Regions from separate parts of the Bradyrhizobium sp. Mp27 genome, predicted to be linked through region 2. Evidence: riboswitches for the same ligand, from Rfam matches in the RefSeq annotation. Region 2 holds a riboswitch; the other holds the start of a gene.
The links. Region 2 has a riboswitch for S-adenosylmethionine ahead of QJT78_RS15780 (homoserine O-acetyltransferase). Riboswitches for the same ligand answer to the same signal wherever they lie in the genome.
Positions count from the first base shown of each region.

Region 1: another riboswitch for S-adenosylmethionine. It lies ahead of QJT78_RS03155 (O-succinylhomoserine sulfhydrylase); the one in region 2 lies ahead of QJT78_RS15780 (homoserine O-acetyltransferase).

Region 1 is NZ_JASAUS010000003.1:39,567-42,971, forward strand. Features, by position in the region: gene QJT78_RS03145 (PAS domain S-box protein) at 75-488, opposite strand; gene QJT78_RS03150 (2'-deoxycytidine 5'-triphosphate deaminase) at 652-1,758, opposite strand; SAM riboswitch at 1,869-1,948, shown strand; gene QJT78_RS03155 (O-succinylhomoserine sulfhydrylase) at 2,023-3,210, shown strand; gene QJT78_RS03160 (SGNH/GDSL hydrolase family protein) at 3,334-3,405, opposite strand, start outside.
Region 2 is NZ_JASAUS010000025.1:10,858-14,262, forward strand. Features, by position in the region: gene metW (methionine biosynthesis protein MetW) at 1-187, opposite strand, end outside; gene QJT78_RS15780 (homoserine O-acetyltransferase) at 203-1,405, opposite strand; SAM riboswitch at 1,491-1,570, opposite strand; gene QJT78_RS15785 (chorismate mutase) at 1,788-2,636, shown strand; gene hisC (histidinol-phosphate transaminase) at 2,673-3,405, shown strand, end outside.

The DNA of each region.
Region 1 (3,405 bases), on a different contig from region 2:
GTGTCACTGCGCTCGGTACGAGGCAACCTGACGCTCAGGCAGAGCGCCCTGCACGCCAGCCCGTCAATTCCGCATCACGAATTTTGCGCAAGTCTGGCCGCGCGCTCGCGCTCGACGCGTTCGGTGACGTCGCGCGCCATCGCGACCGATCCGACCACGGCACCACCGGCATCGCGCACAAGCGCGAAGGTCATCTCGATGTAGAGCTTGCGTCCGCTCTGGTGCAGCGCGCGGGTCAGCGTCGGCCTGCCCGCAAGCTTCATCGACCCGCTGGCAAGCGCAGCTTCGAAGCCCTTCCAGTGCGCGGCGCGCAGATGTTCGGGAATGATCAGATCGAGGTTATGGCCGAGCGCCTCGCCGGCGGAGAAGCCGAACAAGGCGGTCGATGCACGATTCCAGCGCGTGATGGTGCCGGCGCGATCCGAATAGATCAGCGCGTCCGCGACGTCGTCGAGGATCCTTGCGTCGAGTTCGGATTGAACACTCATCTCGCCACCTCGCATGCCGCCCGGATTTCAGCTTGCATCCCGACACACATTCGGTGTCCTTGCCCGAGGCGATCCAGTATTCCGAGACGGCAAGTAGTCAATCGAGAGGCTGCGGCGTACTGGATGCCCCGGTCAAGCCGGGGCATGACAGTAGGGTGTGTAGCTACACCCGAAAATGCTTCGATAGTTTGAGCCCCTGCGCCTGGTAGTTCGAGCCGATGCGCTGGCCGTACATCGCGTCGGGCCGCGCCAGCATCTTCTCGTAGACGAGGCGGCCGACGATCTGGCCGTGCTCGAGGATGAACGGCACCTCGCGCGAGCGCACTTCGAGCACGGCGCGCGATCCCTGCCCGCCGGCGCCGGCATAGCCGAAGCCGGGATCGAAGAAGCCGGCATAGTGCACGCGGAACTCGCCGACCAGGGGATCGAACGGCACCATCTCCGCGGCGTAATCGGGCGGCACCTGCACGGCTTCCTTGGAGGCGAGGATGTAGAACTCGCCGGGATCGAGGATCAGGCTGCCGTCGGGACGTGCCGAGATCGGCTCCCAGAAATCCTCCACCGCATAGCCGGAGCGGCGGTCGACGTCGACGACGCCGGTGTGGCGCTTGGCGCGATAGCCGACGAAGCCGTTGGCCTTCTCGCCGGAGAGATCGACGGAGACGGCGACGCCGCCGGTGAGATCGGCATCGTCGAGATCGACGAGACGCTCGGTCGCATGCAGCGCCTCGAGCTCGTCGATGTTGAGGATGGCATCTCCGGTGCGGAAGCGCACCTGGCTCAGGCGCGAGCCCTCGCTGACCAGCACCGGAAACGTCTTCGGGCTGATCTCGGCGTAGAGCGGGCCGTGATAGCCGGCGCCGATCATGTCGAAGCGGCGGGTGCCGTCGGCGATGACGCGGGTGAAGACATCGAGCCGGCCGGTCGAGCTTTTCGGGTTGGCGGCCGCGACGATCTCCGGCGGCAGCGCCAGGCTTTCCAGAAGCGGCACGATATAGACGCAGTTGGTCTCCAGCACCGCGCCATCGGCGAGGCTGAACTCGTGCAGCTTCAACTCGTCGATGCGCTCGGCGACGGTCGCGCCGGGACCCGGCAGAAAGCTGGCGCGAACGCGATACGCGATGTCGCCGAGGCGGAGGTCGAGGCTCGCCGGCTGGATCTGGCTCTCGACGAAATCGTAGGCAGGCAGGATCAGCCCCGCTTCCGCCATCGCCGCGATCATGCGGTCGGGCAGGATACCATTGGCGTCGGCGGCAACTGTGAAGCTCAACCGGGGGTCCTCGTCAGGGGTCAAACGCATCCGGACATGCGGGAAATACTAGCCTTTTACGGCTATCCGATGGACGCCTTGACGGAAAGGCCATTGCGGAATATGAGCATCACTTATCCCGTGGTGATTTGAGCCGGCCGGCTTGCAGCCACGTTAAATAAGTCGCTAAACAGGCCGGGGACCTCTGTGATCCCGGCCCGTGGATATATCCAGGCCGGTTTTTTTGTGACCGTTTTCGACGAGACGGTCATGTCGGAGGTACCTATGTCGAAGTCGACCGCCAACTACCGTCCCGAAACCCGCCTGGTCCATTCCGGCACCCTGCGCTCGCAATATGGCGAGACGTCGGAGGCGCTGTTCCTGACCCAGGGCTACGTCTACAACAGCGCCGAGGAGTGCGAGGCGCGGTTCAAGGGCGAGGACCCCGGCTTCATCTATTCGCGCTATTCCAACCCGACCATCTCGATGTTCGAGCGCCGCATGATCGAGCTCGAAGGCGCCGAAGCCGCCCGTTCGGCCGCTACCGGCATGGCCGCGGTGACGACCGCGATCCTGGCGCCGCTCAAGGCCGGCGATCACGTGGTGGCCTCGCGCGCCCTGTTCGGTTCCTGTCTCTACGTCATTCAGGATCTCTTGCCGCGCTACGGCATCGAGACCACGCTGGTCGACGGCCTCGATCTCGACCAGTGGCAGCGCGCCTTGCGGCCGAACACCAAGACGTTCTTCCTGGAGAGCCCGACCAACCCGACGCTCGACGTGCTCGACATTCCAGGGATCGCCGAGATCGCGCACAGCGGCGGCGCGCGGCTCGTCGTCGACAACGTGTTCGCGACGCCGATCTGGCAGAGCCCGCTCGCGCTAGGAGCCGACGTCGTGGTCTATTCCGCGACCAAGCACATCGACGGCCAGGGCCGTTGTCTCGGCGGCATCATCCTGTCGTCGGAAGCGTTCATCGCCGAGCACATCCACAATTTCATGCGCCAGACCGGCCCGTCGATCTCGCCGTTCAACGCGTGGGTCCTGCTCAAGGGCCTGGAAACGCTCGGTGTGCGCGTGCGCGCGCAGACCGAGACGGCGGGACGCATCGCCGACGTGCTGGCGAGCCATCCGAAGATTTCGCGCCTGGTCTATCCCGGCCGCGCCGATCATCCGCAGGCAGCTCTCGTGAAGAAGCAGATGCGCGGCGGCTCGACGCTGGTCGGCTTCGAGGTCAAGGGCGGCAAGCAGGGTGCGTTCCGCGTGCTCAACGAGCTCAAGCTTGCAAAAATCTCGAACAATCTCGGCGATGCCAAGAGCCTCGTCACGCATCCGGCGACCACGACGCATCAGCGCCTGAAGCCGGAGGACCGCGCCGCGCTCGGCATCAGCGAGGGCTTCATCCGCTTCTCGGCGGGGCTCGAGCATGCGGATGATCTGATCGAGGATCTGACCGCGGCGCTGGAGAAGGCGTGAGGCGATTGGACTTCTTGTAGGGTGGGCAAAGCGAAGCGTGCCCACCATTCACGATCATATCGCCGATAGATGGTGGGCACGGCGCGCGAAGAGCGCGCCTTTGCCCACCCTACGGCACCGAGCTCACATCGGCCGATACGTCCGCACGTCGGCGGGCACGTTGACGCCGAGCTTAATCTGGCCGACGGAGCGGAT
Region 2 (3,405 bases):
GCTCGATGCCGCGCCCGTCGATGCCGCGGGTCTCCAGAAGCTGGAGCAGATCGCCCTCGCCGCAGCCGACGTCGAGCACTTTCGAGCCGGGCTTGACCATCTCGGCGACCAGCAGATGATCGGCCCGAAACTGGCCGGACTGCTCCGTCGCAACGCCGCCCAGCGGCAGCACTTCCTGCACAGACATCGCTAGCCGTCCTTGTCAGTCAATCCTGGCGGTGAGCCCGCGCGCCTTCCCTGCCGATTGCAGGAAGGCTCGGGCGATATCGAAGAATTCGGGCACGTCGAGCAGAAAGGCGTCGTGGCCGCGATCGGTCTCGATCTCGGCGAACGACACCCGCGCGCTCGACGCGTTAAGCGCATGCACCAGTGCGCGCGATTCCGAGGTCGGGAACAGCCAGTCGCTGGTGAAGGAGACCACGCAGAAGCGCGTCTCGATGCCCGCGAACGCCTTCGCCAGCACGCCGCCGTGGTCGCCGGCGATGTCGAAATAATCCATCGCACGGGTCAGATAGAGATAGGAGTTGGCGTCGAACCGCTCGACGAAGGACGAGCCCTGGTAGCGCAGATAGCTCTCGACCTGGAAATCGGCGTCGAACGAGAAGGTCGGCAGCTCGCGGTCCTGCATGCGGCGACCGAACTTGCGATGCAGCGCGGCGTCCGAAAGATAGGTGATGTGCGCGGCCATCCGTGCCACCGCAAGTCCGCGATGCGGATGGATGCCCTGATCCGTGTAGCGGCCGTTGTGCCAGTCGGGATCGGCCATCACCGCCTGGCGGCCGAGCTCGTGGAAAGCGATGTTCTGCGCCGAGTGCCGCGTCGCGCAGGCAATCGCCAGCGCGGAGTACACACGCTTGGGATAGGCCGCGGTCCATTGCAGCACCTGCATGCCGCCCATCGAGCCGCCGACCACCGCGAACAACGTGTCGATGCCGAGCCGGTCGATCAGCATCGCCTGCGCGCGCACCATGTCGGGAATGGTGATGACGGGGAAGTCCAGGCCCCACACCTTGCCGGTCGCGGGATTGATCGAGGCCGGTCCGGTCGAGCCCATGCAGCCGCCGATCACGTTGGCGCAGATGATGAAGTAGTGCTGGGGATCAAGAGGTCGGCCGGGACCGACCAGCGTCTCCCACCAGCCCGACTTGCCGGTGACGGGATGCACGTTGGCGACATGCTGATCGCCGGTCAGCGCATGGCAGATCAGCACGGCGTTGGAGCGATCGGCGTTGAGCTCGCCATAGGTCTGGTAGGCGATCTGGAACGGGGTGAGATCGATGCCGCAATCGAGCCGCAGCTGCTGCTCGGCGCCGAACTGCGCGACCTGCGAATTCGGATGATCCGCCTCATGCGACCGGTCGTCGGCACTGATCGCGGGACTCGGCACGGGCTTCACGCCAACCATCATCGACCTCGTTTGCGGCACCCGTCAGGCTGCCGCTGGAATCAGGCCATGAAAAACCCGGCCTGAACGATAGGTTCGGCCGGGATCGGAAGCGTCCCCGGCCTGTTTAGCGAGTTTTTTAACGTGGCTGCAAGCCGGCCGGCTCAAATGACCACGGAACGGGCAAAAGCTACTGTCTTGGGCGGTTTTCGTCAAGTCACGGTCCGGATTAGCCAAATTCATCCCTGAAAGGCCGGCCCAAAAGGCCTGGTTTCCCTTTGCATTTCTCTTTGCTTTCGCCGCGCCGACTGCCTAATCAGGACGTCGACCGCAGCGGATCCGGCCTTGCCGATTGACCTTGGCCGACCCGCATTGGAACGCCTCTCACCAGCATCTCGCAGATATGTCCCAACGTCCGCCCGCGCCACCATCGCTCCAGGAATTGCGCAAGGAGATCGACGCGATCGACGAGGGCATGCATCGTCTCCTGATGCAGCGCGGCGACATCATCGACCGCCTGATCCAGGTGAAGCAGACCCAGGAGGTCGGCTCGGCATTCCGCCCGGCGCGCGAGGCCGCCATGATGCGCGAGATCGTGCAGCGCCATCGCGGCATCCTGCCGCTCGACACCGTCGAGAGCATCTGGCGCGTCATCATCTCGACCTTCACCTATGTCCAGGCGCCGTTCTCCGTGCATGCCGACATCTCGGTGAGCGAACCGGCTATGCGCGATTCAGCGCGATTCCATTTCGGCTTCACCGTGCCCTACGTCGCGCATTTCAGTGCGCAGGCGGCGGTCGAGGCGGTGGCAAAATCCAAGGGCGATCTGGCGCTGGTGTCGGCAACCTCGAGCCGCACGCCGTGGTGGCTGTCGCTGGAAGAAACCGGGGCGCCCAAGATCATCGCGCGGATGCCCTTCGTCGAGCGCGCGGACCATCCGGCCGCGCTGCCCGTGTTCGCGATCTCCCGCGTCGCCGACAGTGCCCTGGTGACTGAGGTTGAGACCTTCAGCGTGCGCGTATCAGGGTGGAACGCCGAGGTCGCGCGGGCGCTGTCGCCGCTCGCCGAGATCGTGGCGGTGCCCGATACCGCCTTCGACGGCGCGGCGCTGCTGGTCTCGGTCACGAGCGCCACCAGCATCGACAAAATCAGGGCTGCCCTGATCGAAGCGGGGGCCTCGGTGCGCTCCACGGCCCTCGTCGGCAGCCACGCAACGCGCTATACGGTGCCCCCGACCGGGTCGAAATCGTAGATCGCGAACCGCCTAAAGCTACTTCCGGAGTTGAAGATGTCCCGCCCCGTGCCGAATCCCGGCATTCTCGATATTGCGCCCTACACGCCCGGCAAGAGCCCGGTGGCTGAGCCGGGCCGCAAGGTGTTCAAGCTCTCGGCCAACGAGACGCCGTTCGGGCCCTCGCCCAAGGCGATCGAGGCGTTCAAGAACGTGGCGGCGCATCTGGAAGACTATCCGGAAGGAACCTCGCGCGTGCTGCGCGAAGCGATCGGCCGTTCTTTCGGGCTCGACCCCAACCGCATCATCTGCGGCGCCGGCTCGGACGAGATCCTCAATCTGCTCGCCCACACCTATCTCAGCCACGGCGACGAGGCGATCTCGACCACGCACGGCTTCCTGGTCTACCCGATCGCGACCATGGCGGTCGGCGCCAAGAACGTGGTCGCGCAGGAGACCAACCTCACCTGCAATGTCGACGCCATCCTCAAGGCGGTGACGCCGAAGACGAAGCTGGTCTGGCTCGCCAACCCAAACAATCCGACCGGCACCTATGTGCCGTTCGACGAGGTCAAGCGGCTGCGCGCCGGCCTGCCGTCGCACGTGCTGCTGGTGCTCGATGCCGCCTATTCCGATTACGTCTCGCGCAACGACTACGAGATGGGGATCGAACTCGTCGCCACCACCGAGAACACCGTGGTGACGCACACCTTCTCCAAGATCCACGGCCTCGCCGCGCTGCGCGTCGGCTGGATGTTCGGTCCCGAGCACATCATCGACGCGGTCAACC